DNA from 3 places in the Plantactinospora sp. WMMB334 genome. Region 1 is predicted to be linked to each of the others. Evidence: riboswitches for the same ligand, from Rfam matches in the RefSeq annotation. Region 1 holds a riboswitch; each other region holds the start of a gene.
What was found. Region 1 has a riboswitch for cyclic di-AMP ahead of ACN27G_RS21255 (coiled-coil domain-containing protein). Riboswitches for the same ligand answer to the same signal wherever they lie in the genome.

Region 1 (10,094 bases):
TTCCGAGCATCGTGCTACCTCCTCGGTTGCCGAACGAAGCGGCCACTTCGGACAGAGGCGTCTGTTCGGCGCGGTTGCGGGTTGCTAACTCGGAGGTGCCCAGGTGCCTTTCCCGGCAAACCCGCCGAGCATGCTTCGGCCGCTGCGGGAAAAGCGGCTGCCACCGGTGCCGGGGGCGCGGCAGGTGACGGCCGGGTCGGCGGACCGCTCAGCGGAGCAGGACAACCGGTGCGCGCTGGGCGAAATCGTCGTCGTCATCGTCGTCGTCATCGCCCCCGCCGCCGAATCCGCAGGCGAGCACCAGAGCCAGCAGTGCACCGACCCCCGCCAGTCCGATGAGCTTCCTCAGCATCAGGTGTCTCTCCTCCCGAGCCGCACGTCCGTCGCGAGCCGGACGGACGACCTCATGGTAAGGGGCTTCCGGGCCGGCCGCCTGCCGTGCAACCGCCCTGCCGTGCAACCGCCACCTTCGGAGGTCACCCGCGGCATTCTCGGGGTGGTGTGCGGCTATAAGTGGAGGTTTGTACCTGATGCCCCAGGGCGAGGCACGACACAGTCGTCGGTGGTCCGTGTCGGGGCCGTCGGCGGCTACGCTGAGGACGTACCACGAGGGTCGCGAAGCTGAAGGCGCGGGAAAATTTAGCGTAGTTTGCCCCGTTACCGGGCTGGTTTGTCGGCTCGTTGAATAGATTGCCCGGCCGGAAGGGTGGCGATCGGGGCCGTGAGAGGAATACTCTCGGTCGCGGCCCGCGTACTGATTAGGCGCCCGGACATGGGCGAGTGGAGGTGCTCGCGTGAGCCTGTCGATCGTCAAGTCGGTCCTGCCCGGCGGAGTTGTGGAGATCGCCCCCAAAGGAGACATCGACGTCGATACGGCGTACGAGGTCCGTGAGGCGATCGCCGGAGTTCTGACCAAGGGGCAGCCGTCCAGGATCGAGCTCAACATGCGACTTGTCAGCTTCATCGACTCCGTCGGCATCAGCGCCATGGTCGCCGGCTTCCAGACCGCGGAGGTCAGCGGCGTCAAGCTCGTGGTCACCGAACCGAGCCGGTTCGTCCACCGGCAGCTCTGGGTCACCGGCCTGCTGGGCCTCTTCGGTGCGCCCGAGCCCTACTACGGCGGAGCCGCCGGCGCCGCCGAGGAGGTCAAGGTCCCCGGCGCCTGACCGGCGCCCGTCACCGTGGGTCGTCCAGTCCGGACAGATCCACCTCGGTTGCCTCGGTGATCGCCCGGATCGCTGTCACCGAGGCGTACCCTTCCGCGAGCCAGGCCACATCCGTGCCCGGCTCGACGTGTTGGCCGGACTCCTCCAGGGCGGTACGCACGAACCCCTTGCCGGCCTCCGCCACCGTCATCTGCACCTGCCCGAACCCGGCGAGCGTTCCCCGGCGGACCCCGGACAGCCGCTCGTAGGGCAGGTCGGGGGCGTTCACGTTCAGCACGATCTCCACCGGCACCGCGCTCAGCCGGGGCAGCAGGTCCAGCGCCACCCGGGCCGCGGTCGACCAGTGCCGCCGCTCGTCCCGCTCCGGTCGTGGTACGGCCACCGCCGCCCCACCGGTGCCGGCGCTCGCCTCCTGCGCGGAGAGCACGTCGAGCGAGACCGCGATCCCGTGACAGCCGTTGGCGGCGGCGGTGAAGGCCGCGCCGACGGTGCCGGAGTGCAGCACCGCCCGGCCGGCGTTCGCGCCCCGGTTCACGCCGGAGAGCACCAGCTCCGGCGCCGGCCCGAAGGCGCCGTGCAGGGCGATCAGCGTGATCAGTGCCGGCGAGCCGGCCACCCCGTACGCCGGCACGCCGGGCAGCTCCTCGATCGGGTGCTCCTGGACCACCACCCGACCGTCCCGCTCCACCGCGCTCATCGCGGCACTCGCACCGCTGGCCTCCTCGCTCGGGGCGGCGACGACCACCTCCAGTCCCCGCTCCGCCGCCGTACGCGCCAGCCAGCGCAGTCCGGGAGCCGCGATCCCGTCGTCGTTGGTGATCAGTACCCGGATGGTCATGACCGGGTCGTCCGGGCGGCCAGCTCGTCCGGGGTCAGCCGGTCCTGCCGGTCGATCTCGAGGGGGGAGAGCCGTACCCGGTCGACCAGGCCGGCGATCGCGTCCGGCCGGCCGGTGCCGAGACCGTGCCGGGTGACGTTGAGCGCGCCTGCGGCCGCCCCGGTGCGGACCGCGAGCCGAATGTCGCCGCCCTGGGCCAGGATCGCGGCCACCCCGGCGGTCATCGAGTCGCCGGCACCGCGCGGGTCGGCCACCTCCAGCCGGGGCATGTCGAGCTGGGCCATCTCGCCGTCGATCAGCACCAGGGCCGGCTGCTCGGCCCGGCTGACCACCACCGCCTCGGCCCCCTGGGCGTGCAACGCCTGGATGACCCGGATCAGCTCCGCCTCGCCGTCGTCGGTGGCCAGGCCGTCCCGGACCAGTTCCTCGGAGCTGACCTTCAGGACGGAGACGCCGCTGTCCAGGACGGCCGCCAGGTGTGGCCCGGAGAGGTCGGCGACCACCCGGCTGCCGTTGCGGCCGAGGTCGGCGGCGAGCCGGCGGTAGATCTCCGGCGCGACCAGGCTCGGGTGGCCGGGACCGCTGAGGATGCAGACCTCGGCGCCGAGCCCCTCGCTCAACGCCAGGTTGTAGAGTTCGTCCAGTTCGTGCCGGCTCAGCGGATGGCCGGTGGCCGTCGCGACCTCGTGGCGCTTGCCGTCCCGCCGGTCGTGCACGTAGCCACCGCTGCTGGACTCCCGGTGAATCGCCCGCAGTTCGACCCCCTCGCCGGCCAGCAACGGTTCGAGCACCTGGCCGATCTCGCCGCCGAGACCCGCGCAGAGCACCACCGGGACGTCCAGACATTTGATCATCCTGGCCTGCCACACACCCTGGCCGCCCGGGTGCAGGTGGATCTCGGTCTCGTCGGCGGGTTGGTCGATGGTGATCGTCAGCTGTGGGTCGGGAGCAAAGACCATCACATGTCCGCTCATGCCCGTTAGGTACCCGATCAGCCGCTATTCATGCAGCTCCCGGCCGGTGGCGCCGTATCCGGCCCCACGGCTTGTAGGCGGAGAGCGCGGTCGCGACGACCAGCAGGGTGGTGGAGACGATCGGCGCCGCCAGCAGTCCCTGCCGGGCGTCCGGTGGAGTCGCCGCGCCGAGTTCGGCGGCCCGGAGGTTGGGCAGCAGGGCGAAGAGCACCGCGCCGAGCATCACCGTGGTGATGCCCAGTTTGACCAGCACCCACCGGTGCCGGAGCAGGCCCCACGGGGTGAGCAGCGCGCTGCCGACCCCGACCAGCCAGGCGAGCACGCTCAGTGGCACGAAGACGCCCTGCCCGACCAGGGCCAGCACCGGGTAGACCAGGTCCGGGTCCGCACCGCGCGCACCGGCCACGCCGAGGATCACCAGCACCGCGTCGACCCCGAGCCAGCCGACGGCGGTGACGACGTGCAGGGTGAGAAGGGCTTTTCGCCATGGCGGGGGGAGCGTCATGCCGCCATGCTGCCGGCGCATCGGCCGCGGCGCGTCGGGCCGGTGTGGATGCCCCGGGTACGCAACTCGACGTAGGCCGGCCGGAGGCGCACGAGTACGGCGGCTCGCCGGCAGCCGCACGAGGTCGGCGCGGTCAGCCGCGCGGGGCGTACATGATGATCGCGACGCCGAGCAGGCAGACGGCGGCCCCGGCCAGGTCGTAGCGGTCCGGACGGAACCGGTCCACCAGCACGGCCCAGCCGAGCGAGCCGGCGACGAAGACGCCCCCGTATGCGGCGAGTACCCGGCCGAAGTGCGGGTCGGGCTGGAACGCCGCGACGAAGCCGTACCCGGCCAGCGCCAGCATGCCGGCGGCGACGAAGAGCAGCCCCCGGTTCTCGCGTACGCCCTGCCAGACCAGCCAGGCGCCGCCGATCTCGGCGACGGCGGCGAGCAGGAACAACAGCAGCGAGCGGGCGAGAGTCACCCCGCCATTGTCGCCGCCACCCCGGCGCAGCCCGCGCCGACCGGCGCCCGACTGCCGGCATCGCCGCCCGGCCGGTTGCCGGCACCGGCGCCTGGACTGGTCGCCCGAGCCGGTTGCAGGCATTGATGTCTGTCTCTAGGCTGAGCCCGGCGTCGGCATTGGACGAACCGGGCTCGGGCTGCCCGGGGAGGACGTGCCGGCGGCGCACCAGCTCGCGGGAGCCGATCGCGGGGGCGCAGGGCGGGGCGGGCACGCGGCAGGCGTGTGCCGCCCGTCGTCGTCAGCAGCAGTGCCGGCGCCGCCGGAGGCGGTGAGAGAGCCGGCAGTTGTCGAGAGGATCGAACTCCGATGAGGGTTTCCACACCGTACCGTCGCGTGTCACTGGCCGTCGCCGCGGTGACCGCGATCGCCGCGAGCAGCGTCGCCGTGGTCAGTTCGACCCTGGTACCGTCCGCCCGGGCCGCCGCCGGCTGCCAGGTCGACTACCAGGCCAACCAGTGGACCGGTGGCTTCACCGCCACCATCCGGGTGACCGCCGGGGACACCCCGGTCAACGGCTGGACCGTCACCTGGACCTACGGCGGCGACCAGCGGATCACCAACAGCTGGAACGCGCAGGTCAGCCAGTCCGGCGCGGCCGTCACCGCCCGGAACGCGGCCTGGAACGGGTCGTTGCCGGCCGGCGGCTCGACCGAGTTCGGCGTCCAGGGCAGCTACGCCGCGAGTTCCGCCGCACCGACCGGGTTCACCCTGAACGGCGAGCCCTGCAACGGCGCGGAGCCGACCACGCCGCCCACCACCGCCCCGCCGACCACCCGGCCGCCGACGACCCCGCCGACCACCGCACCGCCGACGGTCACCCCGCCGCCGACGACCCCGCCGACCACCCCGCCGCCGAGCGGCTGCGGTGGAGCGGTGCTCTGCGACGGCTTCGAGAACCAGACCGGGGCGACCCCGTCGGGCGACTGGAACGTGAGCTACCCGGACTGCTCCGGGAGCGGCACCGCCAGCATCGACACCTCGGTGGCGCACCAGGGCAGCCGCTCGGTGCGGATCAACGGCGCCGTCGGCTACTGCAACCACGTCTTCGTCGGCTCCACCCGCAACCTCGGCGGGCTCGGCGCGGTGCGCTACGCCCGGCTCTGGGTGCGGCACACCACCGCACTGCCCACCTCGCACGTGACCTTCCTGGCCATGCGGGACGCCGCCGACGGCAACCGTGACCTGCGGATGGGCGGGCAGAACGGTGCCCTGCAGTGGAACCGGGCCTCGGACGACGCCACCCTCCCGGAGCAGAGCCCGAGCGGTGTCGCGCTCAGCGCACCGCTGCCGGTCAACCGGTGGACCTGCCTGGAGTTCATGGTGGACGGGGCACAGGGTCGGCTCTCCACCTGGGTCGACGGCGCGGCGGTGACGGGCCTGACCGCCGACGGCACGCCGACGCACGACGTCGACGGACAGTGGTACAACCGGGCGAACTGGCGGCCGAACCTGACCGACCTGCGGCTGGGCTGGGAGAGCTACGGCGAGGGCGCCGACACGCTCTGGTTCGACGACGTGGCGCTGGGGTCGAGCCGCATCGGCTGCTGACGGCCGCCCCCAACGACACCGGCCGGCACCGCGATACCGGCCGGCACTGCCCAGGGGTGGTGGGCGGTGCCGGCCGGCGTCCGGGCGGTCCCGGTCAGTTCATCGACAGGTGTACGTGGTTGGTGTGGTCGCTGGACGGGTCACCGTTGCCCCCGTTGTACGCCTTCCACCCGCTGCTCGGCAGCCAGATCTGCTTGAACCAGATCACGTAGAGCACACCGAGCCGGTTGGCGTTGCGCACGAAGTACGCCGCCAGGTTGTTGCCGTACGTCCGGTCGCCGCCGGTGGCCACCCCGCCGAACCCGTTCTTCTGGGCGGCGAAGTCGCACGCCTGCCCCTTGGGGTGCTCGCCGCTGCCGCCGCTGCGGAAGCAGGAGACGAAGCGGGTGAAGCCGGCCGCCTTGGCCTGGTTGAGCGCGTGCAGGGTGCGCGGGGTGATGCAGCCGCTGGTGGTCGGGTCGTCGACGCTGCACGACTCGTTCGGGAAGGAGCCGTCGGGGTTGCGGGGTGCCGGCCGCGCCGATCCGCCGCCGCTGCCGCTGATCCCCGCGCTGGCGCCGCCGCTGTTGTTCGCCGCCGCCAGGGCCCGTTCGGCCTGCTTCTTGCGGGTCTCCATCACCTCGACCTGCTTGCGCTGCTCGCCGACCTCCTTGTCGAGCGCCGCCTTGGCCCGGGTCTCCCGGTCCAGGGTCTCCTGCAACCCGCGCAGTTCGCGGTTCTCGTTCGCCGAGATGGTGTCGAGCGCGGCGGCCCGGTCCACCAGGCTGGTGGGCGAGCCGCTGTTGAGCAGCGCGGAGACCTGCCCGAGCCGGCCCGTCCGGTACGCCATGCTGGCCATCTCGGCGACCCGCTCGCTCCGGGTCGCCACCTCGGTGCGCAGGGCGGCCAGCTCGGTGTTGAGGTCCTTCTGCCGCTTGACGGAGTTGTCCAACTTGTTCTTGGCGGTCAGGTAGCCCTTGCTGGCGGCTTCCAGTTGCTCGCGCAGGTTGTCGGTGCCGCCGTCGATGTCGTCCCCGCCGGGTGCCGCGGCCAACGCCCCGGGTGGGGCGTACTCCGGGGCCGCGGCGGCGGGTGCGCCGCCGAGTACCGCGAGGATCATGCCCACGGCGACCGCCATGGTCGCCGTCGTGCTCGGCCGTGTCGCGACCTTCCGGGGCGGTCGTCCGCCGGCTCTCCGCGCGGACGCCGGAGCCATTCGGATGGGTGCCAGGAACGGCATATGACAATGTCCTTCCGTCAGCCGCCGACCGGGTTAGCTGACGGGTTCGGGACGGAAGATCCCTACCGCTGGCGCGGATACACCCCTGGTACGTGGTTCCCCGGCTCGCTGGTGCGATTAGGCGACGGCCCCCGCAGGCGCCGGAGGGCGCCGCCCGGCGGAGACCGGAGCCGAGCCTACCGGCAGTTGCCCGCCGGGGATACGTGGCGTTGCCGGAGTTGAATTCGCGATTCTCCCCATTCGCGGGGATGTATCCGGACAAAGTTCTCCGGTTCTCGTCCGAAACTTAAGATGCCGCTAACTATCGGTGAGCCTCGACGCCCGCCGGGCGTGTGGTTCAGCTCTCGAACGGCGATGACGGTCAGCTTGCGACGGCGATGACGGTCACCCCTCGACGGCGATGACGGTCAGCCGCTGGGTGGCCCGGGAGAGGGCGACGTAGAGGGTGCGTACCCCGGCGACCGAGTCCGCCCGGATCTCCGCCGGACCGACCAGCACGACGCCGTCGTACTCCATGCCCTTGGCCTGCATGGTGTCCACCACCTGGAGGCGCGGGTCGGGGGCGGGCGCCAGCCAGCCGACGACCTCTGCGCGGCGGGCGGGCGGGGTGATCACGCCGACCGTCCCATCGACCTCGGTGAGCAGCTTCGCCGCCGCCTCCCGGACCGCGTCCGGCAGCTCGGCCGCCGGCACCACCAGCTCGACCGGGGGCACCCCGGTGGCCCGGACCGCGACCGGCAGCGGCAGGTCGGGGGAGACCTCCCGGATCACCTCTGCCGCCGCCGCGAAGATCTCCGCCGAGTTGCGGTAGTTGGTGGTGAGCACGAATTCGTGCCGGGGGCGCCGCCCGAGAGCCTTCTCCCGGGCCCGGGTCAGCTCCGCCGGGTCGCCGGTCCAGGCCGTCTGTGCCGGGTCACCGACAACGGTCCAGGAGGCGAGCCGGCCGCGCCGGCCCAGCATCCGCCACTGCATCGGGGAGACGTCCTGGGACTCGTCGACGACCACGTGCGCGTACTCGCGGTAGTCCTCCGGCCGGTCCGGTGCGGCCTCCCGGCGGGCCGCCCGCTGCCGGTCCGCGTGCGTGGTCACCTCCCGGACCCCACCCGGGAGCTGGTACGGGTCACGCCGGCGCCGGGCCGGCTGCGGCGGCCGGCCGAGCAGGTGGTCGAGCTCGTCGAGGAGCGCGACGTCGGCGACGCTCGGCCCGCCGGCATCGGGCCCGGCATCGCCCGCCCCCCGGTACGCCTCGGCGAGCAGCCGGGTCTCCGCCCCGGAGAGGATGCCGGCGGTGTACCGGCGCAGCCGCTCCGGCTCGGCCAGCCAGGGCAGCACGTGCCGGGGGTGCAGCCGGGGCCACCAGGCACGCAGGAAGTCCCGGAACTCGGGGCGCTCGGCGATCTCGTCCTCGAAGCCGCGCTGGTCCGGCAGGCGGCCCACCCGCAACTGCTGGGCCTGCGCCCAGAGCGCGGCGAAGATGCCGTCGAAGCCGGCCCGGCGGACCTCGTTGCGGCGGGCCCCCGGCGGCAGCGCCCGGCTCCGGATCCGCTCCAACTCGGCGCCGGAGAGCCGGAGCAGCTCGCCCCGGTAGAGCAGTCGCAGCTCGCCGGGGGCGTCCGGGACCTGGTCGCGTACCGCCCGCTCCAGTACCCGGCGCATCCGCAGCGACCCCTTGATCGCGGCGACCGGCGCCGGGTCGGTGCGGGTCGCCGCGACCCCCTCGAAGAGCGAGCCGAGCGAGTGCAGGGTGGCGGCGTTCTCGCCCAGCGACGGCAGCACCGAGGCGATGTAGTCGACGAAGACCGCCGACGGGCCCACCACCAGCACCCCGCCGCCGGCGAACCGGTTGCGGTCGGAGTAGAGCAGGTAGGCGGCGCGGTGCAGGGCGACCGCCGTCTTGCCGGTGCCCGGGCCGCCGGAGACCACCGTCACCCCGCCGGCCGGGGAGCGGATCGCCTCGTCCTGCTCCCGCTGGATGGTGGCGACGATGTCCCGCATCTCGTGACCGGTGGTCCGGGAGAGGGAGGCGAGCATGGCGCCGTCGCCGACCACCCGCATCCCGTCCGGCGCCGCGGCCGGGTCGAGCAGGTCGTCGGAGATCCGGGTCACCCGCTCGCCGCTCGACGTGATCACCCGGCGCCGGACCACCCCGCGCGGTTCCGCCGCCGTCGCCTGGTAGAAGGCGGCCGCCGCCGGGGCCCGCCAGTCCACCACCAGCGGCTCGGCGTGCTCGCCGCGTACGCCGAGCCGGCCGACGTGCAGCACCTGCCCGGAGCGCAGGTCGAGCCGGCCGAAGACCAGCCCCTCGTGCTCGGCGTCCAGGGTGTGTCGCCGCCGGGCGGCGTGGAAGACCATCGCGTCCCGTTCCACAAGCGCGCCGAAGGTGCCGACCCGGGCGAGCTGGTAGCCGTCCCGCTCGGCCAGCACGGCCGAGTGCCGCAACTGCGCCAGCCGGGCGTAGACCCGGTCCAGGTGGCGCTGCTCGGCCTCGATCTCCTGCCGCGGCGTGGTGTGGTCGGTCAACGCGTCTGCTCCCGGAGATCGACGTGCGGCGCCACCGCCGCCCGGGACCGGTGGTCCGGGCGGCCGCGCGCCGCGCACTTGCCAGGTAGCGAGGGTACGCCGTGCCCGCCCGCCGCGACTCGGCCACGTCCGTCCCGGAGCGTCTCCGTCCGGTTCAGCGGCATGCCGCGCCGCGGCCGGCGGCGAGCCGCCCGGGCTGCACGACGATGGTCCCCGTCCGCCTCGCCCCGGCGCGCCTGGTCCCGGCCTGCCGGGCACCGGCACGCCTGACTCCGGCCGGTGCCGACGCCCTGCGGGTGATCTTCGTTGCCGCCAGGGCGCGGTCGACGACGGCGCGCAGCGCGGCGGTGACCTCCTCGGGGCGCTCCAGCATCAGCATGTGCCCGCCCCCCGGGCAGACCGTCAGCTCGGCCGAGGGCAGCGCCGCGGCGATCGACTCCGTGCACGGCGGCGGGGTGAGCCGGTCCCGGTCCCCGACCAGGGCGGCGGTCGGCACCTCCCTGAGGGTGCTGAGCGTCTCCAGCCGGTGCTGTGCGCCGATGGAGGGCCGGAACCCGCCGACGGAGACGAGCGAGGCCCGGGCCACCGCCGAGGTGGTGAGCCGGATGTCGGCCGGGTCGCAGGTGTCGCCGAAGAGCAGCCAGCGCAGGGTCGGGCGGAGTGCCTGGAGCAGTGGACCCGGGGTGCGCCATCCGCGGCACCGGGCCAGCAGCCCGGCCCCGGTGGTCTCGGCGATCCGGATCAGCCGGGCGAGTGGGGCCGGCACGCCGTACGCGGTGTGCGCGTGCCCCTCGGCGGTGGTGGCCACGAAGACGA
Region 2 (10,094 bases), 360 kb from region 1:
GGTGGTGTAGGCCATCTCCCCGGTCAGCGGCAACCGCCGCACCTCGGCACGCCGGCCGGTCGGTACGACGTAGAGCACCGGGTTCGTCGAGTCGGTGAAGTACGCCGCGTGCGGCGTCAGGACCACGTCGTTGACGAAGCTCGGCTCGGTGGTGAAGCTGAGATCGGCGAGCAGCCGGCCACTCCAGGCGTCCACGATCCGACCGGTGCCGGCGGTGCCGCCCGCGACGAAGAGCCGGCCCCGATCGTCCAGTTTGAGCCCGATCGAGGGGAAACCCTCCCCCGGCCCCCGACTGATCACCCGTCCCTCGCCGGTAGCCAGGTTCGCCCGGTAGATCGACCCGTCGGCCCGGGAGCCGAAGTACGCGAACGGCAGCGCGCCGATGGTGATCCCTTCCGGCATCCAGCCGTCGGGCAGGTCGAGGGTGCTGGGGAACGGCTTCCGGGACGGGTGTGCGCCCGCCTTCTCCGGGGTGCCGACCGCGGCGGCGACCCCCAGCGCGGCGAGGCCGGTCAGGACATTACGTCGGATCATGAAAGATCTCCATCCGTACTCCTGGAACACTCTTCGTGCCGGAGCACGCACGCGGGCGTCGACGGGTTCACTCAGCAGCCCGCTGCCATCGCGACGGCCACCGCCACCGCCACCGTCACGTGTGACAGAGCCATGACAAATCGATGATCGTTAGCGTTACCGTGATCGCCACTCGTACGAGATGTTCATCGGCACCCGGGGCAGCGGCTACGGCGAATCCGGATCGCCCTCCGGCTCCTGCCGTCGGGTCCGAGACACCCACGGTTGTACGAAGGGATGTGGAGAAAATGACTCCACCGCACGATTCCGCTCACCACGAGACCCCCGAGTTCGCCATCCCGTCGCTCGCCCGACTGAGCGAGGGCGACAACCCGGTCCTGAGCCGGACCCTGGAGCGCGCCCTGGACGACGACGGCGACGAAGGCAAGAACTCGGCCGCCTTCGCCTCCTTCATCTAGGCCCCGCCAGGCAGCCGATGGTCGTCACGTCGACGGGGTTGTGAAGGAGTTGCAATGAGCGTAGACCTCGGAATGCCGTCGACCCGCGGCCATCGGCTCTGGCCCGACGACGTCCTCGACGTCGACGGGTTGCGGGCAACCGGGTGGCGGCCCCGTCCCATCCGCCAGTACATCCTCAAGATCAACAGTAGGTGCAACCTCGCGTGCGACTACTGCTACGTCTACGGCATGGCCGACCAGAGCTGGCGCGACCAGCCGGTGAGGATGGCCGCGGCGGTGGTCGGGGCGGCCTCCCGGCGCATAGCCGAACATGCCCGACGGCACCGGCTCTCCGCCGTGCAGGTCGTCCTGCACGGCGGGGAGCCGCTGCTCGCCGGCCCCGAGCCCGTCCGCGAGATCGTCTCGACGGTACGGAGCACCGTCGGCGCGCAGACGGCGGTCCACTTCGGGCTGCAGACCAACGGAGTCCTGCTGGACGGCCCGTTCCTGGCGGTGCTGGCGGAGCTGGACGTGGCGGTGGCCGTCAGCATCGACGGTGGTCCCGCCGCCAACGACTCCCATCGGCGGTATGCCAACGGAAAGGGCAGCTACGCACAGGTGGCCCGCGCCCTGCACCTGCTCCGGCACGACTACCGGCAGCTGTACTCGGGGCTGCTCTGCACCATCGACATCGCCAACGATCCGATCGCCACCTACGAGGCGCTGCTGGAGTTCGCGCCGCCCTCCGTCGACTTTCTGCTGCCGCACGCGAACTGGGGCACCCCACCGGCCCGGCGCGGGGCGGCCGGCGGCACCGAGTACGCGGACTGGCTGTCCACCATCTTCGACCGCTGGTACGCCTCGGGCGGCCGGGAGACGCGCGTCCGCTACTTCGAGGAGATCATGGCGACGATGTTCGGCGCACCGAGCAGGACCGAGATGATCGGTCTGTCGCCGGTGGCGTTGGTGGTCGTGGAGACCGACGGGACGCTGCAACAGGTCGACACCCTCAAGTCGACGGCGCAGGGGGCGGCGAGGACCGGCCTGAACGTCTTCGACGACTCGATGGACGACGTCCTCGGGCATCCGTCGATCGCGGCCCGGCAGCTCGGTCACGCCGGGCTCTCGGGCACCTGTCAGAGCTGCGCCGTGCACCGCATCTGCGGCGGCGGCTACTACCCGCACCGCTACGATCCGGGCAACGGCTTCCTCAACCCCTCGGTCTACTGCGCCGACCTGAAGAAGCTGATCACCCACATCAGGGACACCGTGGCCCGCGACCTCGACACCCCTCCGCCGGGAGCAGCCCGATGACCGGCATGCCGAAGCTCTCCGACGCGCAGGTGGCCGAGCTCGCCGTCGGTGGCGCGACGGCCGGCACCGTCGCCGTACTCCGCGCCGGCCAGGCGGTCAAGACCACCCTGCGGCTGCACCGGCTGCTGACGTCGATCGACGAACGCCATCCCGGCAGCCGGCTGGCGGCCCTGGCCCGGCACCAGTTCGACGCGCTCGCCGACGTCCAGCGCTCCGCCCCGGAGACGGTCCTGGAGCTGCTGACCCATCCGCACGTCGGCGCGTGGGCCGCCCGGTGCCTGCGACGGGTCCGGCAGGGTGCGCCGGCCGACGACGAACTGACCGCCGAGGTCGGCCACCTCGCCGCCGTGGCGGGCGCGGCCGCGATCCGCGCCGGACAGGAGCTGACGATCCCGGTCCCGTCGCGACACGGGTGCGTCGCGCTGCCCTCGCTCGGCGTGGCGCGCGTCGCCGACGCCCCCGACCGCGGTTGGGCGACCCTGGTCTGCGCCGCCGGCGAGGGCGAGGTGGCCGGCGGCGGTACCCCGGTGGCGCTTCCGGCGGATCCGCGAGCCGACGGTCCGGGCTGGACGCCGATCCGCGTACTGCGCAGCGAGGGTCCCGTGCCGCTGGAGGTCCACCTCGACGACCTGGACCCGTTCCGCGACTGCGGGCACCTGCCGGTCGCGGCACGGCTCCGGGCCGAGGAGGCCGAGCGGTTCGCGGTGGCGTTCGACGAGGGCTGGCGGCTGCTCTGCCGGGACCATCCCCGGTACGCCCCGGGACTGGCGGCCGGCCTGCGCTCCCTGGTCCCGATGCGGGACGATCCCCGGCGGCGCAGCTCGGCGGTGACCTCGATGGACGCGTTCGGAGCGGTGGCGCTGACCACCCCGCGTGACGCTCCCGGGCTCGCACTCACGCTCGTCCACGAGTTCCAGCACGGCAAGCTGGGCGCCCTGCTCGACCTGCTACCCCTCTACGAACCCGACGACCGGCCACGCTACTTCGCGCCCTGGCGCGACGACCCCCGGCCGTTCGGCGCCCTGCTACAGGGCATCTACGCCCATCTCGGCGTCACCGACTTCTGGCGGGTCCGGCGCCATCGCGACGACGACCCGGCCGCGCTGGCACACGTGGAGTTCGCCCACTGGCGGGACCAGACCATCGAGGCGACCGCGACCGCCCGCGCCGACGGCCCGCTGACCGAGGCGGGCGGGCGCTTTCTCGCCCTCCTCGACGGGGAGCTCCGGCGGTGGGCGTCGGAGCCGGTCCCACCGGCTCCGCTACGGCTCGCCGAGGCCGCCACCACGGACCGCCGGATCGGCTGGCGGCTCCTGTGGCAGCCCGCTCCCGACGACGTGGACCCGCTGGCCCGGTCCTGGGTCGCCGGCGAGGCCGCACCCCCGGCAGCCGGCGCCGTACGGATCAGCCTGCCCCCTCGGGCCGCGACGCACCGCAGCAACCCCCGTCTCACCCTGCTCTACCTGCTGCTGGCCGAGCCCGGTCGGACGGAGCGGCTCGGCGACGACCCCCAGCGACTGGCGCGGGAGGTGCCCGGCGCCAACCCGGCCGACCTGTGCTACCTGCTGGACCGGCACGAGACCGCGGTGACGGAATACCTGCGCCAGATCGCCGCCGACGGCGGCACCGACTCCGCGTGGAGCGGCCTCGCCCTGGCCTACCGGGAGCAGGCCCCCGCGACGGAGGCCAGCGAGATGCTGATGCAGCATCCGGAACTGGTACGCGCCGTCCACCGACGCGTCGACGAACTCTCCGGCCACCGCCCCGACCCGGTGACGCTGGCCGCCTGGCTGCGGCCCGTCCGCACCACCAGCGGGTGACGCCGTCGTGGTCGCCACCGCTACCGGCGCGCCGGAGCAGGACGAACCAGCCCGCTACCGTGACATCTTCGCGGTGCCGGAGTTCCGGCTGCTGGCCGCCGGGTCGGCGCTGCAACTGACCTTTTCCATGGTGGTCACGCTGACCCTGTCGGTGGTGGTCTACCGGGAGACCCGGTCTCCGCTGCTGGCGGCGCTGGCACTGGCCGCCGGCTTCCTCCCGCATCTCGTGGGCGCGACGTTCCTGCTCGCCATCGCCGACCGGGCCCGCCCGCGCCGGGCCCTGGTCCTGCTGGAACTGCTCCGCGCGGCGGTCGCCGTCGTGCTGGCCCTCGGATACCTACCGGTCTGGGCGATGCTGCTGCTCGTCCTCACCGCCAACGTGCTGGCGCCGGTCAACACGGCGGTCCGGTCGGCGCTCCTGCCCGACCTGCTCGACGGGGACGCGTACGTGCTGGGCAGGTCGGTGATGAACATGATCGCGTCGAGCGCCCAGATCGCCGGGGCGGCCCTCGGCGGCCTGGCGCTCGCCACGGTCGGTCCGAACGGCGCGTTCGTGGCGGTGGCGGCCGGCTGCACGGTCACCGCGGCGGCGTACCGGTTCGGCCTGGCCGAACGGCCGCCCCGGGGACGCGACCAGGGCTCGACCATCCGGCAGACCTGGTCCGTCAACCGGTGGCTACTGCGCAGCCGGACGACCCGGGGACTGCTGCTGGTGCAGTGGCTGCCGCTGGTGCTGGTGGCCGGCGCGGAGGCGCTCTTCGTCCCATACTCCGCCGGCTGGAACGTCCCGTCCGCCGCCGGCCTGCTCTTCGGGGCGGCGGCCGGCGGGATGCTGCTCGGCGACATCGCCGTCGCCCGCTTCCTCGGCCCCCGCAGACGCGAGCAGCTCGCCCTCGCCCTGGCGCTGCTGCTGACCGTCCCGTACCTGGCCTTCGTCCTCCAGCCTGGCCTCTGGCTCAGCGTCGCCGTGGCCGGTTTCGCCAACATCGGCGCCGCCTACCAACTCGGGGTGCAGCGGCGTTTCCTCGACGCCGTCCCGGAGTCCATGCGGGGGCAGGCCCTGGGCCTGGTCCCCACCGGCATCATGGCCATCCAGGGCGTCACCTTCACCCTGGCCGGCTGGCTCGCGCAGCGGTGGAGCCCGCACGTGGTCATGCTCGGCTTCGCGGCCCTCGCCGTCGTCTCGACGCTGGCGCTGGCCGCTCATCTGCTGCCCGATCCGTGGCGTCGCCGGGAGGTCGTGCGACCCGGGTGACGGCCGGCCCCGCCCGCCGCCGACCGAGGTTGCGGGAGGACGCCATGATCGCAGGGGACGGCACTGGCATCGCCGCTTAAGGAGGCATGGATGGTCCTCACCGCTCAGCCCCGACCGCGCCCCCTGCCGAAGCGGGATCGGTCGGGGCCTCAGCTGCGCTTTCGGGGCCCGGTGTCGCCCGTCTCCACCCCGCCGCCGCTCGGTCGCGCCGCGAGGCTGGCGTGCAGCCGGTCCAACTCCGTGGCGGTGCCGATCCCGGCGCGGAACCGGGGATGTGCGACGTACTCGCGGATCGCCGCGGCGAGGAAGTCGGGTTGCACGTTCAGCAGTCCGACCGGTAGCTCCGTGCCACGGGGTGAGCCCGGCCCCGGATGCCAGTCCCGGCGGTGGAGGATGATGCGCGGGCTGACCGGCGCCGGTGCCGGCGGACCATCCGGTGCCAACTCCTCCCAGGCGATGGTGGTGCGCCCCCGCACCCCCCGCAGGGCGATCCCGCCCGGTTCCAGCGCGATGCTCGCCTGCCGGAGAAACGGCATCGCCACCGCCATCCCGAGGACGACGGCGAAGAGCATCGCGTGATAGGTCTCGGACGGCCAGTCGTGGAAGCCCGGCCCCTCCCGGTCGGGCCAGCGGTCCAGCACGACGAGACCTCCGGCGAACCAGAGCATCGCGATCGCCAGCACCCCCTGCGAGCGGGGAAAGGCACCGGCGACGAACCGGCGCGCCGTGGCGTCGACCGTGAACGTGGCGGGACGCAGTTGCGGCGGGGCAACGGTCCGCGCGAAGACGACGAGCGGCACGACCACGCTCGCCACCAGCGCCAGCACGTGGATCAGCAGTCCCAGCTCGGGGGGCTCGATCCGGTCGGTGACCGGTTCCACCCACCGGGTCACCGCGAGCCGGCTCAGGAAGGCGGCGATGCCGAGCGCCAGGGCGGCGCCCCGGACAAGGCTGAACGGCATGCTGCCAGCGTAGCGAGGCCGCTCAATGCCGCCGGCCGCGCCGGTGGGCTCCCGGAACTCGGGCTGCGGCTGGACCATCAGCCGGTCGAGGCGTTCGTCTCCGGCGGGTCGAGCGCCGCCCGCAGCAGCGTCAGGGTCGTCTCGTCGAAGGCGACCAACCTGATCCGCTCCACCTGCGACGGGGTGGAGCGGAGCGTCCCGACCGCGATCCGGGCCGCCCGGTCGGCGGGAAAGCCGTAGACCCCGGTGGCGATGGCCGGGAAGGCGACGCTTCGCGCGCCCAGCTCATCGGCGACCGCCAGGCAGCGGCGATAGCAGGAGGCGAGCACCTCGGCCTCGCCGTACCCGCCACCCCGCCAGACGGGTCCGACGGTGTGGATGACGTGCCGGACGGGCGGGTCGAGGTCGAAGGCGGGCGTCGCCATCGCCTCGCCCGGCGGGCAGGGGGCGATCGCCCCGCCCGCCTCGGCCAGCCGGGGCCCGGCGGCACGGTGGATCGCACCGTCCACACCACCGCCGCCGAGCAGCGACTCGTTGGCGGCGGTGACGATCGCGTCCACCTGCTCCCGGGTGATGTCGCCCCGGACGACGTCGATGACGGCCATCCGCCGATCATGCCAGCCGAGCCGCGCCGCTGTCCCCGGCACCCGGCCGGCCCCGCGCGCCGATCGCCCCGCCACCCGGTGCCCGGGTGACGGGGCGATCGTTCGGAGGTCGGGTGCGACCGCCCGGCTACAGCATCGACACGTGCACGTGGTCGGTGTGGTCGCTCGGGCCGCTGTACGATCTCCAGCCCTCGCCCGGGAACCAGATCTCCCTGTACCAGATCACGTAGAGGATCCCGAGCCGGTCCGAGTTGCGGATCAGGAACGCGGCGAGGTCGTTGCCGTACTTCATCTGGTCGTCGTTGGCGGCCCGGCTGAACCCGGAGTTGCGCAACGACCAGTCACACGCCCGTCCCTTGGGGTGCTCGAAGGGCCCGCCCGGACGGAAGCAGCCGACGAACCTCTTGAAGCCGGCGCGACGTACCTCGTTGTACATGTGCAGGGTCCGGGCGGTGATGCAGCCGCCGGTGGTGGGATCGTCCTTGTTGCACGGCAGCGACGGGAAGCCGTCGTCCATCCCCGGCCCGGGTCGGGCGACCGGAGAAGTGGCCTCCACCAGCCCCTTGTCCGGACGCGACCTGCCACCCACCAGGGCGAGGGCCTTCTGCGCGTCCGTCTGCTGCTTCTTGATGACCTTTTCCTGGGCGGCCTGCTTGGCGACCTCGTCGTCGATGGCCTTCTTGGCCGCGCCGACCTGCTCACGCGCCTCGTTCAGCGACCGGAGCTTGCTGTTGTTGAACAGGTTCAGCTCGTTGAGCGCCGACATCCGCTCGATGAACGAGTCGGTCTCGCCGGCGTTGCCGTTGCCCAACAGCATCGAGATCGCGCTGAGCTTGCCGCTGCGGTAGGACGCGGCCGCGATCTCGCTCGCCTCCGGTGCGAGTGCCGCCAGCCTGGCCTCCGCCTGCCGCAGCTGGGTGCCGAGCTGGGCCTGCCGCTTCTTGGACTTGGCGAGCTCGGCCTTTGCCTCCGCGAGTCGCTTGCCGGCACTGGCGAGCACGTCGCCGAGGAGCGGCGAGTCGGCCTCCTCCTGCGGGGCCGGCTTCGGCGCCGCCGACGCCTCCGACGGGACCACGACCAGTGCTGCGGCGGTGAGCAGTGCCAGGGCAGTCGCCAGCCTTCGGCGTAGGGGTGCCCTCACATGTATCCCTTCCGTCGGCCGCCGACCGGGTTAGCTGACGGGTTCGGGATGGAAGTGGTCCCTACCGCTCTCGCGGATTCACCCCAGGGGTGCGTGGGTCCCCGGCTCGCCGTGCGGCGATTAGGCGGCGATCAGCGCCGGCACCATGCGGTATCCGGCGACTCTGAACGGCAGACAGCATACCCGGTTCCACTTCCGAAATGGCAAGACCAGATTTCCGGTAATAGCGTTGCCGGACAACGACTATCAGTAATCGTGGCGCCTCGGAGGCATCGAAGGGCATCCTTCGTCCGCAGTTATCGACAATCTGCTGTCGGCTATTCACCAACCGCGTAACCTGCGGCGGTGCGAACAGCCGTCCAGGTTGGCCGGTGGTGGTTGCCCGGCTACCGCCGGCGCCAGGGCGCTGTGCCGAAGAGCACACCGGCAACCGCACCCGCCGACAGCAGCCCGGCGGTCAGCACCCTCCGGTGCCGGGACAGCCACAGTTGCGGGCTACGCCCCCGCGACCGCGCGTCGAACGAGCCGTGCGCGCCCTGGTCCGCCTCGCCGCCGTCGTCGACCGGGTGCCAGAGGTTGGTCGGGCGGTCCGGGTCGGTCGGCTGGTCCGTCTGCTGACTGGCGTAGCCGGTCCGGGCCAGGTAGCGGTCGAGCAGCCCGGGTACGAACCGGTTGCCGAGGATGGTGCCGACGGTCGAGGCGCCGACCCAGTACTCCCGCCGCTCCGGATGGTCGGCGGCGTACACGATCGCCCTGGCCGCGACCTCGGGCTGGTAGATCGGTGGCACCGGCTGGGCACGGTTGCGCAGCCGGGACAGCACCCAGTCGAACTGCGGGGTGTTCACCGCCGGCAGCTGCACCATGGTGACCCGCACCGGGCTCCGGTCGTGCAGCAGCTCGCAGCGCAACGACTCGGTGAAACCGACGATGGCGTGCTTCGCCCCGCAGTACGCCGACTGGAGCGGGATCGACCGGTAGGCCAGCGCCGAACCGACCTGGACGATGGTGCCCGTTCCGCGGGGCAGCATCCGGTCGAGTGCGACCCGGGTGCCGTAGACGTAGCCGAGATAGCAGACCTCGGTCACCCGGCGGAACTCCTCCGGGCCGATCTCCTCGAACGGCGCGAAGACCGAGGTGAAGGCGTCGTTGATCCAGAGGTCGATCGGCCCGAGTTCGCTTGTCGCCCGCTCCGCAGCCGCCTCCACCTGGGAGTGCTCCGACACGTCCGTCTCGATCGGCAGCGCGACGCCGCCGTTGGCGCGCACATCCTCGGCCACGGCGTGCAGGCCGGTCTCGCCGCGGGCCAGCAGCGCCAGCCGCATCCCCCGGCGGGCCAGTAACCGGGCCGTCGCCCGGCCCACCCCGGCACTCGCTCCGGTGACCACCGCCACTCGTGCCGCAGGTCGCCCGCGCATCCGTCTCCTCCGTCCTCCGGCCCTCGGCGGGCCGGATCTCGCCGGTGTCGACGGCGCCGGCTACCCCGGCCCGGGCTCCGGCAAACCTCGGCCGACGACCTGCGGCACACCGGACCGGACGGCGGGCGAGCCACGGACCGACGGGCGAGCCACGGACCGACGGGCGATCGGGGCCACCCGTCCGGGTGAGGATGAACGCCGGCCGCCCGGGTAACCGCAGCCGCGATGGTGTGGCGGGTGGAGGAACGGGTGCGTGCCAGCACGGTACCGGCGACGACCGTCGGTGCCGCGCTGGCCGCCCAGGTGGTGCCGGCGGTGACGGTGCTGCCCGGCGTACGGCTGCGGTTCTTTCCCCGGCTGAGCGGGCGCGGCGCCCCCGGCCACGTCGCACTCACCTTCGACGACGGCCCCGACCCGGTCTCCACCCCGCTCTTCGTCGAGGCCCTCGCCGCGCACCGGATCCGCGCGACGTTCTTTCTGCTCGGCTCCATGCTGGCCCGTGCGCCGGAACTCGGCCTGGATATCGCCGCCGCCGGGCACGAGGTGGCGGTGCACGGCTGGGGACACCGCAACCTCCTGCTGCGCGGCCCGCGCGCCACCTACCGCGACCT
Region 3 (10,094 bases), 1.2 Mb from region 1:
TATTCTTCGTGACTCGTCGTCGGGATGTCGAAACGGCCGAGCCGCTCACCGAATGGGTGACCGGCCTGCTGCCCCGGGTGCCGTCCGAGGACCCCTACGACCGGCCGCCCCGCGGACGGGACCGCGAAGCGTACGACGACGACTACGACCGATACCGCCGCCCGGCCGAGCCGGCACGCACGGACGACGCCTGGTCGGCTCCGGCGGACGACACCTGGTCGGCTCCGGCACGTGACCGCCAGTCGGAGCGCGACGGCGAGCCGGGGCGCGACCGGGAGCCCAGGCGCGGCCGCCAGTCGGGGCGCGACCACGAGTCGTGGTCGTACGCCGACGAGGCGCCCGCGTACCGGCCCAACCCGATCAGCGGGGCGGCGGAGGCGGCCCGGCACCGGGAGACCGCCGAGGTCGAGCCCTACGACCGCAGCGGCCGGCTCTTCTTCCACATCGTCTTCTGGTCGGCGCTGGCCACCAGCGTCGAGCTCTGGTGGCTGAACACCCCGGACGGTTCGATCCGGACCACCGCCGACATCCTGATCGCCGGTGGCCGGCTGACCGGCATGGTCGGCGGCTTCCTGCTGCTCGCCCAGGTACTGCTGATGAGCCGGGTAGGCTGGCTGGAGCGCTGGATCGGCGCGCACTCGCTGCTGATCTGGCACCGGGAGCTCGGCGCCTTCCTGCTGCTCGCCATCCTGGCGCATGCCGGACTGATCGCGGTCGGCTACAGCAAGCTCACCAACACCCCGATCGTCGAGGGCACCTGGACGCTGCTGAGCACGTACGAAGACATGATCAGCGCGACGGTGGCCACCGGCATCCTGGTCGGCATCGCGCTGCTCGCCATCCGGGCGATCCGCCGGATGATGAACTACGAGCTCTGGTACTACCTGCACCTGAGCACCTATCTGGTGCTGCTCTTCAGCTACGGTCACCAGTTCGCCACCGGCCGGGAGCTGTCGAAGCCCGGTTTCGGGCAGTACTTCTGGGCCGGTCTCTACATCTTCGTCGTCGCCTGTGTCCTCTGGGGACGGATCATCTCGCCGATCGCCTTCAACCTGCGGCACCGGCTGCGCGTCGAGGACGTGGTGCCGGAGGCGTACGAGATGGTGTCGATCTACATCTCCGGCAACCGTCTCGACGAGCTGGACGCCCGGGCCGGGCAGTACTTCCGGTGGCGGTTCCTCACCAAGGGCTGCTGGTGGCAGGCGCACCCCTTCTCGCTCTCGGCCGCGCCGAACGAGCAGTGGCTGCGGCTGACCGTCAAGGTGGTCGGCGACCACACCGAGTCACTCCAGTATCTGGAGCCCGGCACCCGGATCTTCGCCGAGGGGCCGTCCGGGGTCTTCACCGCCGACCGGGCGATCCGGCCCCGCGCGCTGCTCATCGCCGGTGGCAGCGGCATCGCACCGATCCGGGCGCTGCTGGAGGACCTGCCCGAACAGACCGTGGTGATCTACCGCTCCCGGAGCGAGGAGGAGCTGCTCTTCCGCGACGAGCTGGACTTCCTGGCCCGCTCCCGCAACGCCCAGGTCTGGTACGTCATCGGCTCGCGCGACGACCCGGCCCCCCGGCACCTCTTCACCGCGAAGGGCATGCGCGAACTGGTGCCGGACGTGCGTCGCCGGGACGTCTACCTCTGCGGGCCGCCCGGCCTGGTCGACGTCTCGATGCGGACGATGCGCAAGCTCCGCGTCCCGCGCCGGCAACTCCACCTCGACCCGTTCGAATTCTGAGCCCGGACCCCGCCACCACCCCGCAACGGAGGTAACCCTCGTGCGCCGCGCCGCCTTCGCCGTCCTCGGCACCGCCATCGGCACCAGCCTGCTGATCGGTGCCAAGCTCGGCACCTCGACCGCCGACCCCGGCACCCAGGTGGCGCTGGAGGAGGAGACCGGCGACGCCGCCGGCCCGACACCGGAGGCCAAGGCCCCGGCCGGGAAGAAGACCAGCGCGCCACCGGCGAAGAAGCCCGCGGCCAAGCCGCCGGCGGGTGGGCTGAAGGACGGCACCTTCGCCGGGGCGGCCGCCAACTACGACTACGGCGCCATCAAGGTGACCATCACGGTCTCCGGCGGCAAGATCACGGAGGCCGACGCCACCTATCCCGACGAGGACCCGACCAGCATCGGCATCAACGAGGACGCGATCCCGAAGCTGCGCCAGCAGACGCTGGCGGCGACCAGCGCCAGCAAGGTGAACACCGTCTCCGGGGCGAGCCTGACCAGCGCGGCGTACAAGGCGTCGCTGCAGTCGGCGCTCGACAAGGCGAAGGCCTGAGGTCGAGGCCGATGGGTACCACCGGGCTGCGTCGGGTCGAGCAGATCATGGGTACGCCGATCAGCGTGCAGCTCACCGATCCGCTGCCGCCCCGGCGCCTGGCGGCGCTGGCCGAGCAGACGTTCGACTGGTTCCGTGAGGTGGACGAGCGGTTCAGCACCTACAGGGAGAACAGCGAGGTCAACCGCTTCCACCGGGGCGAGCTCGCCATCGGGGACTGCTCCGCCGACCTGCGGCTGGTGGTCGAGGCCTGTGCCGACCTGTGGCGGGAGACCGACGGCTACTTCGACGCGTACGCCACCGGCCGGTTCGACCCGTCCGGCTACGTCAAGGGCTGGTCGGTGCAGGTGGCGTCGGACCGGCTTTTGGCCGCCGGCTGCCGGTCGCACTGGATCAACGCGGGTGGGGACATCCGGGCCCGGGGTGGACCCCGTCCCGGTGAGCCGTGGCGGATCGGCATCCGGCACCCCTGGCAGGACGACAAGATCTGCTGGACGCTCGGCGGGAACGACTTCGCGATCGCCACCTCCGGCACGTACGAGCGGGGCTTCCACGTGATCGACCCGTACCGGGGTGCGCCGGCCACCGCACTCACCTCGGTCACCGTGGTCGGCACCGATCTCGGCCGCACCGACGCGTACGCGACGGCCGGGGTGGCGATGGGGCAGTCCGGGCTGCGCTGGCTGGCCGAGCTGCCGGCGCACGAGGTCGGCATCATCACCTCCGACGAGCTCTGCTACCGCACGGACGGCTTCCCGGTGCTGCCCCTCGACCCGACATCGGGGCTGCCGGCACCGCCCCACTCCGACATCACCGACCAGCCCGCGCCCCGGCTCAGCTGACCGGCCGACCGGCGTCACGGCGACCGGCGTCACCGCGTCACGGCAGGCCGCGTCACGGCAGGCCGCGTCACGGCAGGCCGCGTCACGGCAGGCCGCGTCACGGCAGGCCGCCGCCGACCTCGCCGGCCCCGGCCACCGGAGGACCGTCCAGCCGCGAGTCGCCGAGGAACAGCAGCCGGCAACCGCCGCCGAGCAGCCCGCTGTCCCGGGCGAACTGCGCGGGCAGCACCGTGCGCAGCCCGTCCTGGCCGTAGAGCGCGACCATCAGCCCAGGGTCGCGCGCCGATCCGCCGCCCGCCGGCGGAGTACCCCTGGCGCCGGAGGGTGCGACCGGCAACGGATGCTCGCGGCGGGCGGCCCGGAGCAGGCGATCACCGGCCAGAGTCCGGCGGGGCAGGAACCAGCCGGCGATCCCGACGAACGCCAGCACCACCACCAGGCCGACCTGGACACCGAGCAGATCGGCCGCGACCAGCCGGGCGATCACCATCGGCAGGGCGAGCACCAGCACGGCCGGCAGCAGGAACCGGCGCCAGGCCGGGCGGAGCAGCCCGAGCCCGATCAGGCTCTCGCGCTGCGCGGCCAGGGTCTGCCGGACCCTGCGCTGGTTGGCCACCTCGCGCGGTGCCATCGAGCCGTAGAGCGCGCCGAACAGCGCCCGCTCCAGGGGCTCGGCACGCACCGGGACCGGCCCGGCCCGGTGCAACCCGCCGGGCCGGTCGACGACGACGCCACCCCGACCGTGCAGCAGTACCAGTCCGGTACGCACCGCACCCCAGCTACCACCGCTGAGATAGCCGAGGTCCGTCGCGCTCAGATCACGGTGCGCCGCCATACCGTCGAGTATGGACAGCCCATGCACGCCGGCAACGCCGGCCGGGAGGGTCAGCCGGGCAGGTGGCTGACGAACCAGTCCGCCGCCTCCCGGGCTACCTGTTGCAGGGTGCCCGGTTCCTCGAAGAGGTGGCTGGCGCCCGGCACCACCCGCAGCTCGGCCCCGGCGTCGAGGTCGGCGAGTGCCCGGTTGTTGAGCCGCAGCACCTCGTCGTCGAGCCCGCCGACCAGCAACAGCGTCTCGGCCCGTACCCGGCGCAGGTCGGCGCCGGCCAGGTCCGGGCGACCGCCCCGGGAGACGACCGCGTACACCTGGTCGGGGCGTTGCACGGCGGCGGAGAGCGCGGCGGCGGCGCCGGTGCTGGCCCCGAAGAGCCCGATCGGCAACCGCCCGGCCGGCTCGCCGTCCGCCAGCCACTCGCCGTCCGCCAGCCAGTCGACGATGCCGACGAGGCGCCCGGTGAGCAGGCCGATGTCGAAGCGCAGCTCCCCGGTCCGGTCGTCGATCTCCTCCTCGGCCCCGGTCAGCAGGTCGACCAGGAGGGTGGCCAGCGCGCTCCGGTTCAGCGCCTCGGCCACCATCCGGTTGCGCGGGCTGTGCCGGGAACTGCCGCTGCCGTGCGCGAAGAGGACGATCCCGCGCGCACCGGCCGGCACGACCAGATCACCGACGAGTCGTACGTTTCCAGCCGGGATCGTGGTCTCGGTCGTCCGGGCATCCATCCGACTACCTCCCCTGGTGGTCCCCGCCTGTCTGTCGGCCTTACCCGCCGATGCCGCCTCAACCACCACCTGCCGGACCCCATCTCCGGCTCCGCCCCGGCGGTCGGGTTTGCCGGTGCACAGCCGGGGAAGGCCACCGCAGCGCCTGATTGAGCACCGGGACGGGCACCGCCCCGGCCGGTAGACGACGGAGGGACCTCATGGCCCGAGAGAAATCCGGCAAGGGGAAGTCCGGCTCGGCCCGGGGCGACGACGCGGGGCAGCAGAACCCCGACCGGAGCGAGTGGGCGGACGAGGCGGCCAAGGCGAGGTCGCTCGACGACCCCCGCCGGATGCCGCCGCGCGACGCGGCCGGGATGCCCTCCAGCGGAGACCGCTACTCCAGGGACCCGCGCGACCAGTAAACCGTCTGCCACCAGCCAGAACTGGTCCACGACCATGATCAGGGAGTGTGTGGCTCGCCCACCCGGGCCAAACGCTCCCTGATCAACGCCGCGAGCTGCACACGCCGGCCGCGAGGCTGGGGTGGGCGCCGTCGTGGCAGTATCCGGATCGCCGCCGCACGACCGCCGGACCGACCTCGCGCCGCAGGTTCCCCGAGGGCAGAATTTCCACGCCGGAACGTCCCGAATCCACCGAACCGGCCCGGTTGATCAGGTAGTCTGACCCCGGTTTCGCCCGGTGGCGCACCCCTCCGCGCCGGCGTTACCGCCGCCGAGTCACCCGAACGGGTGAGCCGGGGACCCAGGTAGTTGGGGTGAGTCCGCAACCGCGGTAGGGGCCTTGTTCCGTCCCCGAACCCGTCAGCTAACCCGGTAGGCGGGCGACGGAGGGACATGCATGACGGGATCCACACGCCAGCGGATACCGCTGGCCCTGGCCCTGATCGCCGCGTTCGGCGCGCTCGGCGGAGCATCGCTCCAGCCCGGCGCGGCAGAGGCGGACAGCCCTGCCGTGCTCGGCGACGAGGGCGACACGCCGCTCTTACGCGACGTACTCGAATCGACCGGTCGCGGCTATCTGCAGGCCAAGAGCGCGCTGGCCAGCACCCAGGCCCGGCAGACGAGGATCGCCGCCGAGCTGCGCCGGGTCGAGGCGCGGATCACGGAGTTGCGGCCCCGGGTCGAGCAGGTGGCCCGGGCGGCGTACCGGACCGGCCGGATCGGCCCGGTGATGGTGCTGCTGCACAGCGGCTCGGCGGACGAGTTGCTGGAGCGGGCCCGCGGGCTGGAGGCGGTGGCCATGCGGGACAACGAGGTGCTCCGCGCACTGCGCCAGGCCCGGGAGCGGGCCGCGCGGGCGAAACTGGCGCTGGACGCCGAGGTCGCCGAGGAGCGCCGGCAACTCGCCATCATGCTGCGGCAGAAGCGGGCGGCCGAGCGGGCGCTGGCCCAGGTCGGCGGCGCCTCCACCGGAGGCTTCGTCGCGGCCACCTCACCGGTGGCCCGGCCCGCGCCACGCGGCGCCGACGGCGGCTGGCCGGCACAGTCCTGTGCCAGGCCCGACCCGACCACCTCGGGCTGCGTCACCGCACGCACCCTGCACGCGTACTCGGAGGCGCGGCGCGCCGGCTTCACCCGCTACACCTCGTGCTACCGCCCCGGCGGCCCGTACGAGCACCCGAAGGGACGCGCCTGCGACTTCTCCGCCGAGGCGGGCGGCTTCCGGGGTGACGCCACCGGCCGGAACCGGACGTACGGCAACAACCTCGCCGCGTTCTTCGTCCGCAACGCCGACAAGCTCGGTGTGCTCTACGTGATCTGGTACCGGCAGATCTGGCTTCCGACGACGGGCTGGAAGTCGTACAGCGGGGCGCACGGCGACCCGTCCAGCGACCACACCAACCACGTCCACCTGTCGCTGGTCTAGTCAGTCCATCGCTCGTCTGGTCAGCTCGGCTCGCTTTCCGGGGCACGCCGGACCGGCGCCCGGCCCGCCGGTTGGGCCGGCTGCGGCCGCGAGGCGTGGACCGGAGGGATCGGCCGGGTGACCGCCTCCAGGCAGGTCACCTGGACCTTCTCGCCGTGGTGCAGCAGCTCCAGGGTGTCGTCCGGCTCGCCGTCACGCAGCGAGTACGTCGCCTCGCCCGCCCGGACGTCCACCCGCAGGTGCACGCCCCGGTAGCGGAGCGAGAACTCCAGCCGGTTGATCCGGCTCGGCAGCCGGGGTGTGAAGGAGAGCGTCGGGGTGTGGTCCCGCATCCCGCCGAAGCCGGCGACCAGGGCGATCCAGGCGCCGGCCAGCGACGCGACGTGCACGCCGTCCCGGGTGTTCTGGTTGAGGTCGTGCAGGTCCATCAGGGCCGCCTCGCCCAGATAGTCGTGCGCGAGCTCGAGGTGCCCGACCTCGGCCGCCAGCACCGCCTGGGTGCAGGCCGACAGCGACGAGTCGCGGACCGTCCGCCGCTCGTAGTAGGCGAAGTTCGCCGCCTTCTCCTCGTCGGTGAAGGCGTCGCCCCGCCAGTGCATGGCCAGCACCAGGTCGGCCTGCTTGAGCACCTGCTTGCGGTAGAGGTCGAAGTAGGGATAGTTGAGCAGCAGCGGATACTGCTCCGGCGGGGTGTTCGCGAAGTCCCACTCCTGATAGCGGGTGAAGCCCTCCACCTGCGGGTGCACGCCCAGCTCCGCGTCGTACGGGACGTGCATGTCGTGCGCGGCGTCCCGCCAGGCGGCCATCTCCTCCTCGTCGACGCCGAGCTTCCACGCCTCCGCGCTGTGCCGGGCGGCGGCGTCGGCGGCGGCGAGCAGGTTCCGCTGGGCCATCAGGTTGGTGTAGACGTTGTCGTTCTTGACCGCGGTGTACTCGTCCGGCCCGGTCACGCCGTCCAGGTGGAACCGGCCGTGCCGGTCGTGGTGCCCGAGCGAGCGCCACAGCCGGGCGGTCTCCACCAGCAGTTCCAGCCCGATCTCGCGCTCGAACTGCTCGTCCTCGGTCGCCTGCACGTAGCGGCGCACCGCGTCGGCGATGTCGGCGGCGATGTGGAATCCGGCGGTGCCGGCCGGCCAGTACGCCGAGGTCTCCTGGCCCCGGATGGTCCGCCACGGGAAGGCGGCGCCGCGCAGTCCCAGCGTCCTGGCCCGCTCCTGGGCCAGGTGCAGGGTGGAGTGCCGCCAGCGCAGCGCCGAGGCGACCGCCGAGGGCAGCGTGTAGGTCAGCACCGGTAGCACGAACGTCTCGGTGTCCCAGAACGCGTGCCCGTCGTACCCCGGACCGGTCAACCCCTTCGCCGCGATCGGCCGCAGTTCGGCGCGGGCGCCGGCCTGGAGCACGTGGAAGAGGCCGAACCGGACCGCCTGCTGCACTTCCGGGTCGCCCTCGACCTGCACGTCGGAGTCGTCCCAGAAGGTGTCGAGGTAGCCGCGCTGCTCCGCGCAGAGCCCGTCCCAGCCGGAGAACCTGGCGCCGGCCAGCGCCGCCGCCACCTGGTCGCGCAGGGCCGGGCGGGACCGGCGGCTCGACCAGCCGTACGCGATGTACTTGACGATCCGGAGCTGCTCACCCGGCTTGATCACGGAAGTGACCGTGGTCCGCGCCCAGTCCTCGTACGCCTCGGTGCCGACCAGTTTGCGCTCGGGCCCGTGCACCTCGTGGCTCATCGAGACGGCCACCCGCAGCCCGCTCGCCTTGGTGCGGTGGATCAGCAGCGCACCGTCGCCGTGCAGCAGGTGCTCCTCGGCCTGCAACGGCGACTCCAGCACCGCCGCCACCCGGGGGTCCCGGCTCTGCGTCGGAAGCTGCTCGTTGGCGACCAGCTCCGACTGGATGATCAGCCGCATCGGACCGTCCACCGGCTCGACCCGGTATTCGATCGCCGCCACCGAGCGCTGGGTGAAGGAGACCATCCGGGTGCTGCAGATCCGCACCGTACGCCCGGCCGGCGAGCGCCACTCGACCGAGCGTTGCAGGGTGCCGGCGCGCAGGTCGAGCACCCGCTCGTGGCTGAGCAGTTCGCCGTAGCGCACGTCGAAGGGCTCGTCGTCGACGAGCAGCCGGATCGGCTTGCCGTTGGTGACGTTGACGATGGTCTGGCCGGATTCGGGGAAGCCGTACCCGGCCTCGGCGTACGGCAGCGGCCGCAGCTCGTAGAAGGAGTTCAGGTACGTCCCCGGCAGCCCGTGCGGCTCGCCCTCGTCCAGGTTGCCGCGCAGCCCGATGTGCCCGTTGGAGAGTGCGAACACCGATTCGGACTGGGCGAGTACGTCGAGGTCGAGCCGGGTCTCCCGGACGTGCCACGGCTCGACGGGGTACGCCCGTTCCCGGATCATCGGCCCCTCCTCGCGGTCGGGCAGGTCCTCACGGTCGGGCGGCTCGGTGTGGTCACCGGAGCACCTCCGGGCCGGTGTCGACTCCGGTGAGCAGTTCGGAGAGGTCGCTGACCACGATGTCGGCGCCGTGTTCGCGCAGCTCGTCCGCCTGCCCCACCCGGTCGACGCCGATCACGTAGCCGAAGTCGCCGGCCCGGCCGGCGGCCACGCCGGCAAGCGCGTCCTCGAAGACCGCGGCCTGGTCGGGACGGACCCCGAGCAGCTCCGCCCCGGCCAGGAAGGTGTCCGGGTGGGGCTTGCCGCGCAGCCCGCGCTCCCGGGCCACCACGCCGTCGATCCGGGCCTCGACCAGGGGTTCGAGGCCCGCCGCCGCGACGACGTCACCGGCGTTGGCGCTGGCCGAGACGACGACGCGGCGCAGTCCGGCCGCGCGGGAGGCGTGCAGGTAGTCCACCGATCCCTGGTAGGGCAGCACACCGTCGGTGTGGATCCGGTGCAGCAGCAGGACGTTCTTGCGGTTGCCGACCCCGTGCACGGTGTCGGCGCTCGGCGGATCGTCCAGGTCACCTTCCGGCAGGACGATCTGCCGGGAGGCGAGGAAGGTCCGCACGCCGTCGGCCCTGGGACGGCCGTCGACGTACCGGTTGTAGTCGTCACCCGGGTCGAACGGCCGGAACGGCTCGCCGGTCGCCTCGGCTCTTCGCCGGAGAAACTCGTCGAAGGTCTCCGCCCAGGCGGCATTGTGCACCCGGGCGGTCTGGGTCAACACACCGTCGAGGTCGAATAGACACGCGGTCACGTGCGCGGGTAGGCCCAACACGCCTAACAACCTAACCGGGTTACCACGTCCCGGCACGGTTTCGCCTTCGGCCACGCCGGATGCGTAGGGAGGGACCTCGCCGGTCTCGCCGGTACTGACTCAGGGACGCCGGGCGTGTCCCTGGGCGTGGCCGGTGGGATCCGGATCCGGGCGGGGTGGCGGCAAATGGGTTGCCGTCGGGCGGACGCCTCTGCTGTCCTGGCCAGGACCACACCGCTTCGTTCGAGGAGTTCACATCATGCGCACGGCTGCCATGTCCCCACGGGAAGGACGTTCCGGCTATCCGAAGGACATGACAGTTCGTGCGTACGTTGAACCTCGGAATCCTGGCGCATG

Region 2: it holds a riboswitch for cyclic di-AMP, as region 1 does, so the genes downstream of both, ACN27G_RS22875 (coiled-coil domain-containing protein) here and ACN27G_RS21255 (coiled-coil domain-containing protein) in region 1, are expected to answer to the same signal.
Region 3: it holds a riboswitch for cyclic di-AMP, as region 1 does, so the genes downstream of both, ACN27G_RS26755 (coiled-coil domain-containing protein) here and ACN27G_RS21255 (coiled-coil domain-containing protein) in region 1, are expected to answer to the same signal.

Annotation. Positions count from the first base shown of each region.
Region 1 covers NZ_JBMHME010000002.1:4,989,243-4,999,336, reverse strand. The annotation lists gene ACN27G_RS21295 (hypothetical protein) at 1-10, opposite strand, end outside; gene ACN27G_RS21290 (hypothetical protein) at 209-352, opposite strand; gene ACN27G_RS21285 (STAS domain-containing protein) at 795-1,166, shown strand; gene surE (5'/3'-nucleotidase SurE) at 1,177-2,004, opposite strand; gene ACN27G_RS21275 (1-phosphofructokinase family hexose kinase) at 2,001-2,978, opposite strand; gene ACN27G_RS21270 (hypothetical protein) at 3,007-3,483, opposite strand; gene ACN27G_RS21265 (YnfA family protein) at 3,617-3,949, opposite strand; gene ACN27G_RS21260 (cellulose-binding domain-containing protein) at 4,325-5,539, shown strand; gene ACN27G_RS21255 (coiled-coil domain-containing protein) at 5,634-6,656, opposite strand; cyclic di-AMP (ydaO/yuaA leader) riboswitch at 6,765-6,892, opposite strand; gene ACN27G_RS21250 (HelD family protein) at 7,143-9,278, opposite strand; gene ACN27G_RS21245 (alpha/beta fold hydrolase) at 9,433-10,094, opposite strand, start outside.
Region 2 covers NZ_JBMHME010000002.1:5,349,057-5,359,150, forward strand. The annotation lists gene ACN27G_RS22840 (SMP-30/gluconolactonase/LRE family protein) at 1-534, opposite strand, end outside; gene ACN27G_RS22845 (hypothetical protein) at 822-992, shown strand; gene ACN27G_RS22850 (FxsB family cyclophane-forming radical SAM/SPASM peptide maturase) at 1,047-2,285, shown strand; gene ACN27G_RS22855 (HEXXH motif domain-containing protein) at 2,282-4,105, shown strand; gene ACN27G_RS22860 (MFS transporter) at 4,113-5,360, shown strand; gene ACN27G_RS22865 (hypothetical protein) at 5,510-6,322, opposite strand; gene ACN27G_RS22870 (O-acetyl-ADP-ribose deacetylase) at 6,400-6,927, opposite strand; gene ACN27G_RS22875 (coiled-coil domain-containing protein) at 7,055-8,068, opposite strand; cyclic di-AMP (ydaO/yuaA leader) riboswitch at 8,072-8,205, opposite strand; gene ACN27G_RS22880 (SDR family oxidoreductase) at 8,455-9,483, opposite strand; gene ACN27G_RS22885 (polysaccharide deacetylase family protein) at 9,733-10,094, shown strand, end outside.
Region 3 covers NZ_JBMHME010000002.1:6,219,488-6,229,581, forward strand. The annotation lists gene ACN27G_RS26725 (ferric reductase-like transmembrane domain-containing protein) at 9-1,730, shown strand; gene ACN27G_RS26730 (FMN-binding protein) at 1,771-2,274, shown strand; gene ACN27G_RS26735 (FAD:protein FMN transferase) at 2,286-3,116, shown strand; gene ACN27G_RS26740 (TIGR04222 domain-containing membrane protein) at 3,214-3,951, opposite strand; gene ACN27G_RS26745 (dienelactone hydrolase family protein) at 4,002-4,673, opposite strand; gene ACN27G_RS26750 (hypothetical protein) at 4,874-5,077, shown strand; cyclic di-AMP (ydaO/yuaA leader) riboswitch at 5,376-5,510, shown strand; gene ACN27G_RS26755 (coiled-coil domain-containing protein) at 5,514-6,542, shown strand; gene ACN27G_RS26760 (glycoside hydrolase family 65 protein) at 6,563-8,938, opposite strand; gene ACN27G_RS26765 (HAD family hydrolase) at 8,991-9,758, opposite strand; gene ACN27G_RS26770 (GTP-binding protein) at 10,061-10,094, shown strand, end outside.